2 regions of the Gordonia sp. KTR9 genome follow, and region 1 is predicted to be linked to the other one. Evidence: riboswitches for the same ligand, from Rfam matches in the RefSeq annotation. Region 1 holds a riboswitch; the other holds the start of a gene.
What was found. A riboswitch is a leader RNA that binds a small molecule or an ion and turns the genes downstream of it on or off. The one in region 1 is predicted to bind glycine.

Region 1 (5,900 bases):
ATACCGCCCTGGTGGTTCATCACCACGTCGCCGGAGAGCTTGCGTACCTTGCACGATCCGCACAGACCCACTCCGCACGACGACGGGAGGGTGACGCCCGCCTTCGCGGCTGCGGCGAGAATCGTGGTGCCGGGGCTCACCGTGACCCGCCGCGCACGGCGCGAGAAGTCGACCGCGACACCGGTTTCGGTGTCCGGTTCGTCGGCCGGGAGGCTGAAGCCGAAGCTCTCCTCATGGATTCGCGCCAGCTCCGAGCCCGCGGCGACCAGCGCGCCACGGACCTCGCTGCGGAAACGCCCTGGGCCGCAGAGGAACACTTCGCGTTCGGCGAGGTCCGGGCAGACCCGCTCGAGCATCGCGCGGTCGATGCGTCCGCGGTGGCCGGTCCAGTCGGCGTGGTCCTCGGCGGCCATCCGCGTCGCCGCGAACGCCAGGGTCACATTGGTGTGCCGGTGTGCGAGATCCTCCAGTTCGTCTCGAAACGGGATGTCGTCGACGTTGCGGGCGCTGTGTACGAAAGCGATGTCGAGGGGGGACTCGCTGTCGGTCACGGCGCGCAGCATCGACATCACCGGGGTGATGCCGCTGCCGGCGGAGATGAACAGGTACTTCTCGGCCGGCCGGGCGGTGTAGGTGAACCGGCCGAGCGGGCCGGTCGCGGCGATCATCATTCCCTCGACCAGGTTGTCGTGCAGCCAGTTCGAGACATGGCCGCCGTTCACCCGCTTGACGGTGATCGACAGGTTTCCCGGTCGCGTCGGTGGTGAGGAGATGCTGTAGCAGCGCTGGACCGCCCGGCCGTCGATCTCCATGGTGACGGCGAGGAACTGGCCGGGGGCGAAGACGAGGGTCCGGTGTTCGTCGACCTCGTCGATCGGCCGGTCGACCGACTGTCCGGGGCCCGAACGCGGCGATCCGCCCGCCACCCGGAACGTGAAGGTGGCCATGTCCCGGGTGGTGTCGGTCCGGGACACACACTGCAGGAAGATGTCGTCGGCCATGGTTGCTCTCATGCGCTCGCGGCGTCGGACGCGGTGCCGGTGGTCGGGATGTCCAGCCGACGGCGGAGCATCGTGACGTACCAGTTGACGAACGCCTCCACCTGGAACTCCGAGGGGCCGTAGGGTCCGGGAACGTAGGCGGGACTGCTGATGCCGCTCTGGGCGAGCGCTACCAGGTCGGCGTCCTGCTGATTTGTCGTCTCCCAGACGCCGGTGAGGTGGTCGAGGTCGTAGTCGACGCCCTCGACGGCGTTCCGGTGGACGAGCCAGGTGGTGCGGACCAGGGTCTTGTCGGCGGCGATCGGGATGACCGAGAAGACCAGTGCATGGTCGCTGGTCACGTGCAGCCACATGTTGGGCTGGAGATGCATCGACAACCGGCCGAGCCGCGCCTCGCCGATGTCGGTCAGCAGACGGCCGCAGGCGGCGGACCCGTCGAGGGTGAACGACTCGCCGGCGAGGTCGAGTGCTTCACGCTCGACATGGAAACCCGTTGGGCGCGTGTCGAGTTGCTCGATCCGAGAATGGGGGAGGTCGTGGCGGTCCCAGATCTCGACCTGTTCGGAGGTGACCCGGCGATACCGGTCGTACACCGGCCCGAGGCGCGACGGGATGGACCCGGTGTCACTGTACCCCCAGGTCGGGAAGAAGACGTTGAGGAGCTCGGGATGCCCGTCGCAGTGGTAACACTCGCGGTTGTTCTCCATCGTGAGTTTCCAGTTGCCGTCCTCGATGAGGTCGGTCTGCTTGGCCACCTTGGCTTCGGCGAGGCGATGCGGGGCCAGGTAGGGCTCGACGATCGCGGCGACCTCGTCGATGTCTGCCGGCGGGTCGTCGGCCAGACAGATGAAGACGAGCCCGGCGATCGACCGAACGTGCACCGACCGCAGCGAGTAACACGATCTGTCGAACCCGGGGGCCTGGGCGTCGGCGAACTCCAGGCGTCCGTCCATGCCGTAGGTCCACGAGTGGTAGGTGCACACGAACGTCCCGGTCGAGCCGCTCGGGTCGGTGAGCAGGCGGGCTCCCCGATGCCGACACACGTTGTGGTGGGCGCGCACGCGGCCGTCGTCGTCTCTGGCGACGATGACCGACCGGGTGGAGAAGGTGATCGTGACGTAGTCACCGGGCTCGGCGATCTCCGCTTCGGTGGCCACGAAAAGCCATGATTTCGAGAAGATCTCGTCGACATCGAGGTCGAAGAAGTCCCGGCTCACATAGAACGGGGCAGGCAGGCTCTGGCCTGCGACGCGATCGGCGATCAGGGTGCGGGCGTCGTGTTCCGGTGCCCGCGCGGCGGCATGCGCGACGGATGAAGCGGTCATCAGCAGTGCGGACCTCTCTGCACAGTCGTGGTCGGGTCGAGGGGAATGTGTTGCGGCGCAGGGTCTTCGGCCGTGGATTGGGTGACCTTCGGAGTCGGCCGGGTTCGACGTCGGCCGGCTCGGACATCTCCTATGTTGTTGCGCACTACGCAACGTACCGCGCCTTGTGCAACAAGTGTGCGGTCTGGGCCTTGCGCTGTCAAGCCGGACGTGCGACTGTTCTCCACGAGCCGCAGACGTGTGCGGGAGATCATCGCGGACGGCCGCGACGCCGAAGGAGCAACCGCCTCCCGGGAATCTCTCAGGCCCAGGTACCGCACACCGAGGCAACTCTGGAGACGAATCCGTCAACGCAGCCGGATTGACCGAAGGTGGCCACCACGGTGGCGAAAACTCTCAGGTGCACGGACAGAGCAGGGAGGGCGGTCGAGTGCATCACTCGTCCGAGATCGGTTGGAGTACAACAATGTCCACTCTCGACACATTCGCAGTCGATGGCGCCGACATCACGTCGGCCGCCGCCGAACATCCTTTCCGTCCGGCCGGGGTCCGGTCGTGACCGTCAGCGTCTTCGAACTGTTCTCCATCGGCGTCGGACCCTCGAGTTCGCACACCGTCGGGCCGATGCGCGCGGCGCAGCGGTTCGTGTGCGGACTGGCCCGGACGGCCGATCTGCCATCCGTGTCTCACCTTGAGGTCGACCTCTACGGATCGCTCGCCGCGACCGGTGCGGGGCACGGCACCCTCACCGCGGTGTTGCTGGGTCTGGAGGGGCACGAACCCGAGACCATCACCTCCGAGACGAAGTCTCTCCGGATCGCGGAGATGGAGCGAACCGGTCGCATCCGACTCGGCGGCCTCGTCGACCTGGCGTTCACCACCGACGACATCCGCTGCCATCCCGAGGTCATGCGGCCGCGGCACCCCAATGCGATGGAACTCCGAGCGCACACCCGTGACGGCGCCCGCCTGCCGGTCGCGCGATTCTATTCGGTCGGTGGCGGTTTCGTGGTGACCGACGACGAGTTCGACCGACCGGCCGACGGTGTCGCCGTGCCCCTGCCCTACGGGACGGCGGCGGAGTTGCTCGCGATCTGTGCCGACGAGGGCAGCTCGATCGCCGAGGTCGTTCTGCGGAACGAAACGGCCACCCGGTCGGCCGACGACGTCCGCAGCGGATTGCTGCACATCTGGTCGGTCATGGAGCGCTGCGTCCACCGCGGTGTCACCACCGACGGTGAGTTGCCGGGGGGCCTACGGGTCCGCCGTCGGGCCAAGCAGTGGCGAGACAGTCTGCTGCGTGAGGACCCGTTGCGATCGGCGGCCCACGCCGAGGACTGGGTCAACCTGGTCGCGCTCGCCGTCAACGAGGAGAACGCGGCAGGCGGTCGGGTGGTCACCGCGCCGACCAACGGCGCGGCCGGGATCGTCCCCGCCGTCCTGCACTACGCCCGGCGCTACACACCTGTCGGCCGGGCCGACCCCGACGACGTCACCGTCCGGTTCCTGCTGACCGCGGGGGCGGTCGGTGGCCTCATCAAGTCGGGGGCGTCGATCTCGGGTGCCGACGTCGGCTGTCAGGGTGAGGTGGGCTCGGCGGCGGCGATGGCCGCCGCCGGACTGGCCGAGGTGCTCGGCGGTTCGCCCGCGCAGGTGGAGAACGCCGCGGAGATCGCGATGGAGCACAGCCTGGGGCTGACCTGCGACCCGATCGGCGGTCTCGTGCAGATCCCGTGTATCGAACGCAACGCGATCTCGGCCGGGAAGGCGATCAACGCCGCGCGGATGGCCCTGCGCGGCAACGGATATCACCTGGTCAGTCTCGACCAGGTGATCGCCGCCATGAAATCGACCGGCCACGACATGAACGCCAAGTACAAGGAGACCGCGACCGGGGGACTGGCAGTCCACGTGCCGCTGGGGGTGGTCGAGTGCTGACGTAGGCCGATCACCTGCGCCGGCTCTTGGTCAGCGCCACCGGGTCGAGCACGCCCCGCGACCAGTGCGCGGCCATCGCCAGGCTGGCCGCGCGGCCGGAATGTACATGGTGGAACGCCGATTCGGCTGCCCGGTCGGGATCATGGGCGGAGATGGCAGCGAGCATCTCTTCGTGTTCGCGGCACTGGACGCTCGGATCTCGGTCCTTGGTCAGGTGGAACAGCCACTGCGTGCGGGCTTCCAGGGGGCCGAGGACGTTCTCCAGCAAGGGGTTTCCGGCCAGATCGACGATGATCGTGTGAAACCGTGAGTTGGCGGCGGCGATGGCCGGCTTGTCGTCTCGCGCCGTGGCGTCGCGAGCGATCTCCAGTTGGTCGGCGAGCGAGGCGAGCCCGTCCGGCCCGGCTCGCTCGGCGGCCAGCCGGGCAGCCAGCACCTCGAGGCTCTCGCGGACGTCGAACAGGTCGCGGACATCATCGGCGGTGAACGGCGCGACGATCGCTCCGCGGCGGGGAACCATGACGACGAGTCCGTCCTGTTGGAGTCGCTGCATCGCTTCGCGGAGCGGGATACGCGACACCTCGAGCTCCACGGCGAGGTCCCGCTCCACCAGCCGGGTGCCGGGCGCCAGCTCGAGGCCGACGATCCGCCCGCGCAACACCTCGTAGGCGACATCGCTCAGCGACTTCTTCGTCACGGCGTCACTCCGATCCCGCTCGCTGCGTTCCCGGCGGTCTGCGGCTCTGGTCACGGCGCTCCCTTCTGGTGGCGAGGGCCAGCGTACCCCCGTATCGGATAACGGTATACCGTTAACTGCTCCCTTACGGACGCGTAATCGGATGGAAATGAACGGCGCGGATTCTCTTCGTAACGGTATACCGCTACGAGGTAGCCATCCCGACCAGGAGAGATCCATGAAACGTACCCTTCCCATCGCATTGATCGCTGCCGGCGCGCTCGCACTCGGGGTGTCCGGCTGCGGGTCCTCCGGCTCGGCGGCCGACGACGGCACACTGTCCGTCGGTGTCTTCCTCCCCGGCTCGGTCAACGACACCGGTTTCATGGAGTCGGCGTACGCCGGTTACAACCGGATCGAGGAGCAGCTCGGCGATCAGGTCGACATCAGCTACGTCGAGCAGGTCGCGACCGCCGACTATCAGCAGGCCCTGCAGCGGTTCGCCTCCGAGAACGAACTGGTGATCTCGGTGGGTGGGCAGACCGACGCCGACCTGCGCAAGGTCGCGCCGCAGTTCCCGGACGTGACGTTCGTCGAGATCGGCGGCCCGGCCGATGCCGAGCCCATGGAGAACCTCGCATACTACGACCCCCAGCAGGCCGAAGCCGAGTTCGTCGCCGGGGCGGCGTCGGCGGCGGCATCGAAGGCCGGCACGATCGGGTTCGTCGGCGGCGTGGAGCTCCCCGCGATCGTGAACGCGGCGAAGGCCTTCGAGAACGGCGCCGAGTTCATCGAACCCGGCGTCAGGGTTCTCGCGCCGCAATATGTCGGCGACTTCAACGATCCGGCGAAGGCCAAGCAGGCGGCGGCGGCCGCCTACGCCGGTGGCGCCGATGTGCTGAGCCAGATCGTGAACCTCGGCAAGCAGGGCATCGAGCAGGCCGCGAGCGAAACCGGTAA
Region 2 (5,900 bases), 1.7 Mb from region 1:
CGGCCCGACGCCCGGTCCGCCGCCGCCGTGCGGGATGCAGAAGGTCTTGTGCAGGTTCAGGTGACTGACGTCGCCTCCGAAGTGGCCCGGTCGAGCGACGCCGACCAGCGCGTTGAGGTTGGCGCCGTCGACGTAGACCTGTCCGCCCGCGTCGTGAACGGCACCGCAGACCTCGCGGACGTCGTGTTCGAAGACCCCGTGCGTCGACGGGTAGGTGATCATGATCGCCGCGACCCGACCGTCGTTGGCGTCGATCTTCGCGCGCAGATCGTCGAGGTCGACGTCGCCGTTGTCGCGGCACCCGACGACCACGACCCGCATGCCCGCCATGACCGCCGACGCGGCATTGGTGCCGTGGGCACTCGACGGGATCAGGCACACATCCCGGTCGACGTCACCGCGGCTGAGGTGATACCCGCGGATCGCCAGCAGGCCCGCGAACTCGCCCTGCGACCCCGCGTTGGGTTGCAGACTGACACGGTCGTATCCGGTGACCGCCACGAGCCAGCCCTCGAGCGTCGTGATGAGCTCACGGATTCCCTCGGTGTCGTCGGCCGGCGCGAACGGGTGCAGTTGTGCGAAGCCGGGCCAGGTGATGGGTTCCATCTCCGTGGTGGCATTGAGCTTCATGGTGCAGGACCCGAGTGGGATCATGCTGCGATCGAGGGCGATGTCCTTGTCCGACAGGGCGCGCAGGTACCGCAGCATCGCGGTTTCGGTGCGATACCGGTTGAACGCCGGGTGGGTGAGGAACTCGCTGGTGCGATTCTCGATCGGCTGCGCGAACGCCCGCGGCGTGACGCCGGCGACCTCGAAGGCCCGCAGCACCGCATCCACGTCCGCATCGGTCGTCGTCTCGTCGCAGGCGATGCCGATGGTGTCGGAATCGACCCGGCGCAGGTTGATGCCTTCCTGGCGGGCCCGGGCCACGATGGCATCGGCCTGCCCGGGTGCGCGCACCTCGATGGTGTCGAAGAAGTTCGCGTGCGCCACCGCGAATCCGCCGGCCGCCACCGAGTCGGCGAGCCGGGCAGCGGTCGCGTGGGTGCGTCGCGCGATGGCGCGCAAGCCGTCGGCGCCGTGGTAGGAGGCGTACATGGCGGCCATCACGGCCAGGAGCACCTGCGCGGTGCAGATGTTGCTCGTGGCCTTCTCACGACGGATGTGCTGTTCCCGGGTCTGCAAGGCGAGCCGGTAGGCCAGATTGTCATCGGCGTCCTTGGAGATACCGACCAGACGACCGGGAAGCTGCCGGGCATGCTTCGATCCGACCGCGAGGTACCCGGCATGCGGCCCGCCGAAGCCCATGGGCACCCCGAAGCGTTGCGTCGTGCCGAAGCAGACGTCGGCTCCCTGCTCGCCGGGCGGCGTGCGGAGGGTCATCGCCAGCAGATCGGCACCGGCGGCGACGAGCGCTCCGCGGTCGTGCGCCGCGTCGATGATCGCGGTGGCGTCGAGGACGCGACCCGATGCGCCCGGCACCTGGAGGATCACCCCGAAGAACTCCCCGTCGGGCAGTCCGTACCCGGGCAGCTCGGGATGCAGCGACGCCTCGACGACCTCGATGCCCAGCGGCTCGGCGCGAGTGTCGATCACCGCACGTGTCTGCGGGAACAGGTCGGTGTCGACGACCACGCGCGGCGATTTCGACTTACCCGCACGGCGCATGAGCGTCATCGCTTCGGCGGCCGCGGTGGCCTCGTCGAGCATCGAGGCGTTGGCCACCTCCATCCCGGTGAGGTCGGCCACCATGGTCTGGAAGTTGAGCAGCGCCTCGAGACGCCCCTGGCTGATCTCCGGCTGATAGGGCGTGTATGCGGTGTACCAGGCCGGGTTCTCCAGCACGTTGCGCAGGATGACGCCGGGCGTGTGGGTTCCGTAGTAGCCGAGCCCGATCATCGAGCGGGCAACGGTGTTTCGTGCGGCGAGGTCGCCGAGTTGGGCGAGGACCGCACTCTCGCTGAGCGGCTCGGGCAGGGCGCCGAGCACGTCGGAGTCGAGTTCGTCGGCGATGACCGCGGGGATGACCCGGTGGGCCAGCTCGTCGAGGGAGGCCGCGCCGATCGCCTCGAGCATGCGCCGGGTCTCGTCGGCATCCGGACCGACATGGCGATCGACGAAGGCGGCCGACACCTGGGCGGCGGCAGCTGTGGCGGGGTCCGGGGCGTCGGACGGGGTCGCATCGGTGATGGACACGGTGGAGGGCACCTCTCGCAGGCGCCGGTGCGAGCACCGGCTTGCTGACCCTCCCCCTCTGTCATGTCGTCGGCCGCAGCCGATGTGACGCCTGAGAGATTCGGTGCCCCGCAGCGTTGCGCGACGACCTTTCACCGTGGGCGGACGACGGATCGTCACTTTCCAGAGACGTCGTCACCACCGCGGTCCTGGGTGCCTGAGAGTTTGACGGGGAGGTGTTGCTCCTTCGGCGGCCGCCGGCATCTCTGCCTTCGGCGCTCTCCCGCAGCGTAGCGACGCGGACCCAGTCTACGCGGGACGCGGACTAACCGGTGCGACGGGCGCGGTTCTTGCGGCGCGCGGCGAGTTCGTCCTCGGGCGCGGTCTCGCTGACACCACCGTCGGCCCGCTCTCCGGGGAAATCGGCGATGGTGCCGGTCAGCTCACGCATCGCGCCGCTGACCGCGATACCGAACACTCCCTGCCCGCCTTGCAGCAGGTCGACGACCTCTTCGGCCGACGTGCACTCGTACACAGTCGTGCCATCGGAGAACAGCGTGATCCTCGCAAGGTCCTCGACACCGCGCTGGCGCAGGTGGTCAACGGCGACGCGGATGTTCTGCAGGGAGATGCCGGTGTCGAGCAGCCGCTTGACGATCTTGAGGACGAGGATGTCCTTGAACGAGTACAGGCGCTGGCTCCCGGAGCCCGCTGCTCCACGGATCGACGGGACGACCAGCGAGGTGCGGGCCCAGTAGTCGAGCTGGCGATAGGTGATACCGGCGATCTGGCACGCGCTCGGTACGCGGTAGCCGACGAGTTCGTCGGGCACCGTGTCGTCCGGGAACAGGCCCGGGGCGATGTCGCCGAGACTGCCCTGGGTCGGGACGGTGTCGACACGCTCGGTCACCGGACGATCGGGTGACTGGTCGCTCGACGTCGTTTCGCTGTCGACCGGACGATCGCCCACTTCTGACTCCCTCGCAAAGCTCGGATCGGACGCCGCACCACAGTGCCTGACGTCCACGTCCACACTACGCGGTCCAGGCTGTTTCCGGTCGGCCGATTCATCTTCATCGGCCCGTGTCCGGTGCTCGATGTCGCTGATGACGCTATGCGGCGGATGACGGAGGATCAACGCGACTCGCCAGCACGCTCAACCTCAACTTGAGATCGAGACAAATGGTGACCGGGCGGTGTCCGTTCCGTGATCTGGCCCCCCGGCGTCGGAAACGAGCGCGGTCCGTCGCACGGGATGCGCCGACCGGTCAGGCGCCACTCGCCTTGAAGTCGTCCGGGGACACGTTGTCGAGGAACTCCTTGAACTTCTCGACCTCGTCCTCTTTGACCTCGTCGGCCTGAGCCTCGGGGGCCTCGTCGGACTCCTCGTCCGGGATCAGCAGACCCGCCTCGGCGAGCACCTCTTCGTCGGCGATGATCGGGACCTCGGCCCGCATCGCGACCGCGATCGAATCCGACGGCCGCGCCGACACGCGCAGGTCGCCGGTGAAGATCATCTCGGCGTAGAAGGTGCCCTCTTGCATGTCGACGATCCGAACCTCGAGCAGGGTCTGCCCGAACTCCTTGATCAGATTGACGATCAAGTCATGCGTCAAGGGGCGAGGAGGCTCGATCCCTTTCTGCCGCAGGGCGATCGAAGCCGCTTCACTCTGCCCGATCCAGATCGGCAGATAGCGCTCGCCCTCCACCTCGCGCAGCAACAACACCGGCTGGCTCTGCGGGGGTTCGACCCTGATGCCCACCACACGCATCTCGCTCATCTCGCACCTCCCAGACGCCTTGTACGGCGCTCGTTTCAGTGATCTCGACGCTACACCGACTGAGTGGACAGCGGCGGCCGACTCGCGGCGGTTTGGGACGATCGTGGCTGTTCAGTCCGGTGCGGCCGACCGCGCCGGACACCGACCCGCGCGCCCGGAGATCAGTCCAGCGCGCTCTTGACGGCAGCCTTGACCAACTGCGTGTGCAGGGTCACCGACAACGCGGCGATCTCACGCACGAGTTCTTCGGCACGGTCCCGCGCACCCGTGCCCTTGCCCTTGGCGATCGGGTTGGCGATCTGGGCGACCAGGCCCGCCTCGCGGTCCGCGGACACCTTGAACGCCCGCAGATGACGGGTTTCCAGGCCGTAACTGGCCAGGGCGGCCGCCGCCTCGACGAGCCGTACCGCGTCCTCGTCGAAGAACCCGGCCGGCCCGGCGATCAGCAGCCCGTTGCGCTGGAGTTCGGTCACGAAAGCCGAATCGACTCCGGTCCGTTCGATCAGCGACTCACGGGAGACGCGCCCGGCCCGGGCGCCGAAGTCGGTGGCCGGGGCCACGGTCCCGCGGGCCGCGGACAGCACCCGCGTCCCGCCCGGACCGAAGCCGCCGTTCCCGTTGTCGATCGCGTCCAGCTGCTCTTTGATCACCTTGAGCGGGAGGTACCGATCCCGCTGGGCGGTCAGCACGAATCGCAGCCGATCGCAGTCGGCTTGGCTGAACCGCCGATATCCCGACGGTGCCCGTTCCGGGGTCACCAGACCCTCCGACTCCAAGAATCGGATCTTCGAGATCGTGATGTCGGGAAAGTCATCACGCAATTGGGCGAGGACCGTGCCGATCGACATCGATCCTTCGCCGCGGGGGGCCGTGGACGCCGTCACGGGTGTCAGGCGTCTGCTTCGTCGCGGGGACCGCTGAGGAAGACCAGGCGGAACTTGCCGATCTGGACCTCGTCGCCGTTGCTCAGCGACGCGGTGTCGACCGGTTCCCGGTTCACGTAGGTGCCGTTCAGGCTGCCCACATCGACCACCTGAAACTCGTTGTCGCCGAGGCGGAACTCGGCGTGACGGCGGCTGACGGTCACGTCGTCGAGGAAGATGTCGCTGTCGGGGTGCCGGCCGGCCGAGGTCGTCGGCTGGTCGAGGAGGAACCGCGACCCGGCGTTGGGTCCTCGCTTCACGACAAGCAGCGCGGTCCCGGGAGCGAGTCGCTCGACCCCCGTGTCGGCCGGCTCACTCGAGGTGCTGGTCCCGGCATCGAGTTCGTTGATGAACTCCTCCCGGAACACCGATGTGGTCTCCACCGGCGCCTCGAAGTCCCTGTCGTTTTCGCTCACCGCTTCTCCTTCGTCATCGTCAGTGCCAACCGCATAGTCGTCAACCATGTCCTCGGAACAGTCGGAACCGTCCGGGAAGATGCCCGTCGGCTCTCGCCGCGATGGCCGGTCGAATCTACATGACTTGTGCGGCCGGGTAGTTCTGGGCGCGAGATCGTGAGGATCGGTGTCACGTCGCGCCCCTCGTTCCCACTGCCGTAACCGTACCGGTCATGCCGATCGCACCGGCGAGCGAGTCGACTCCGGCATCGTCGATCATATCGCTCCGGGAGCCATCAGCCGGGTCGATCGGGGCACCGGCCGCTCACGGCCACCGGGTACTCAGCCCTCGATGACGGCGCGGTAGCCCGCGGCGTCGAGGATCTCGCCCAGATGTTCGTCGAGGATCGCCTCGTCGGCCGCTTCGATCTCGACCAGCCAACCCTCGCCGTACGGGTCGGAGTTGACCAGTTCCGGCGACGCGTCGAGGGCGTCGTTGACCGCCGACACCGTCCCCGCGAGCGGACCGAAGATGTCGGACACGCTCTTGGTCGACTCCACCTCGGCGAACGACTCCCCGACCGTCACCTCCGCACCGCTCTCGGGCAACTGGACGAAGACCACAT

Region 2: linked by a shared signal. The riboswitch ahead of gcvP (aminomethyl-transferring glycine dehydrogenase) and the one ahead of KTR9_RS06900 (L-serine ammonia-lyase) in region 1 are both predicted to bind glycine.

What each region holds. Positions count from the first base shown of each region.
Region 1 is NC_018581.1:1,353,427-1,359,326, forward strand. It holds gene KTR9_RS06890 (hybrid-cluster NAD(P)-dependent oxidoreductase) at 1-1,001, opposite strand, end outside; gene KTR9_RS06895 (aromatic ring-hydroxylating oxygenase subunit alpha) at 1,010-2,326, opposite strand; glycine riboswitch at 2,560-2,653, shown strand; gene KTR9_RS06900 (L-serine ammonia-lyase) at 2,882-4,264, shown strand; gene KTR9_RS06905 (GntR family transcriptional regulator) at 4,275-5,015, opposite strand; gene KTR9_RS06910 (BMP family ABC transporter substrate-binding protein) at 5,179-5,900, shown strand, end outside.
Region 2 is NC_018581.1:3,024,461-3,030,360, forward strand. It holds gene gcvP (aminomethyl-transferring glycine dehydrogenase) at 1-2,196, opposite strand, end outside; glycine riboswitch at 2,370-2,471, opposite strand; gene KTR9_RS14475 (MerR family transcriptional regulator) at 2,501-3,145, opposite strand; gene KTR9_RS14480 (bifunctional nuclease family protein) at 3,444-3,956, opposite strand; gene ftsR (transcriptional regulator FtsR) at 4,118-4,840, opposite strand; gene garA (glycogen accumulation regulator GarA) at 4,846-5,343, opposite strand; gene gcvH (glycine cleavage system protein GcvH) at 5,617-5,900, opposite strand, start outside.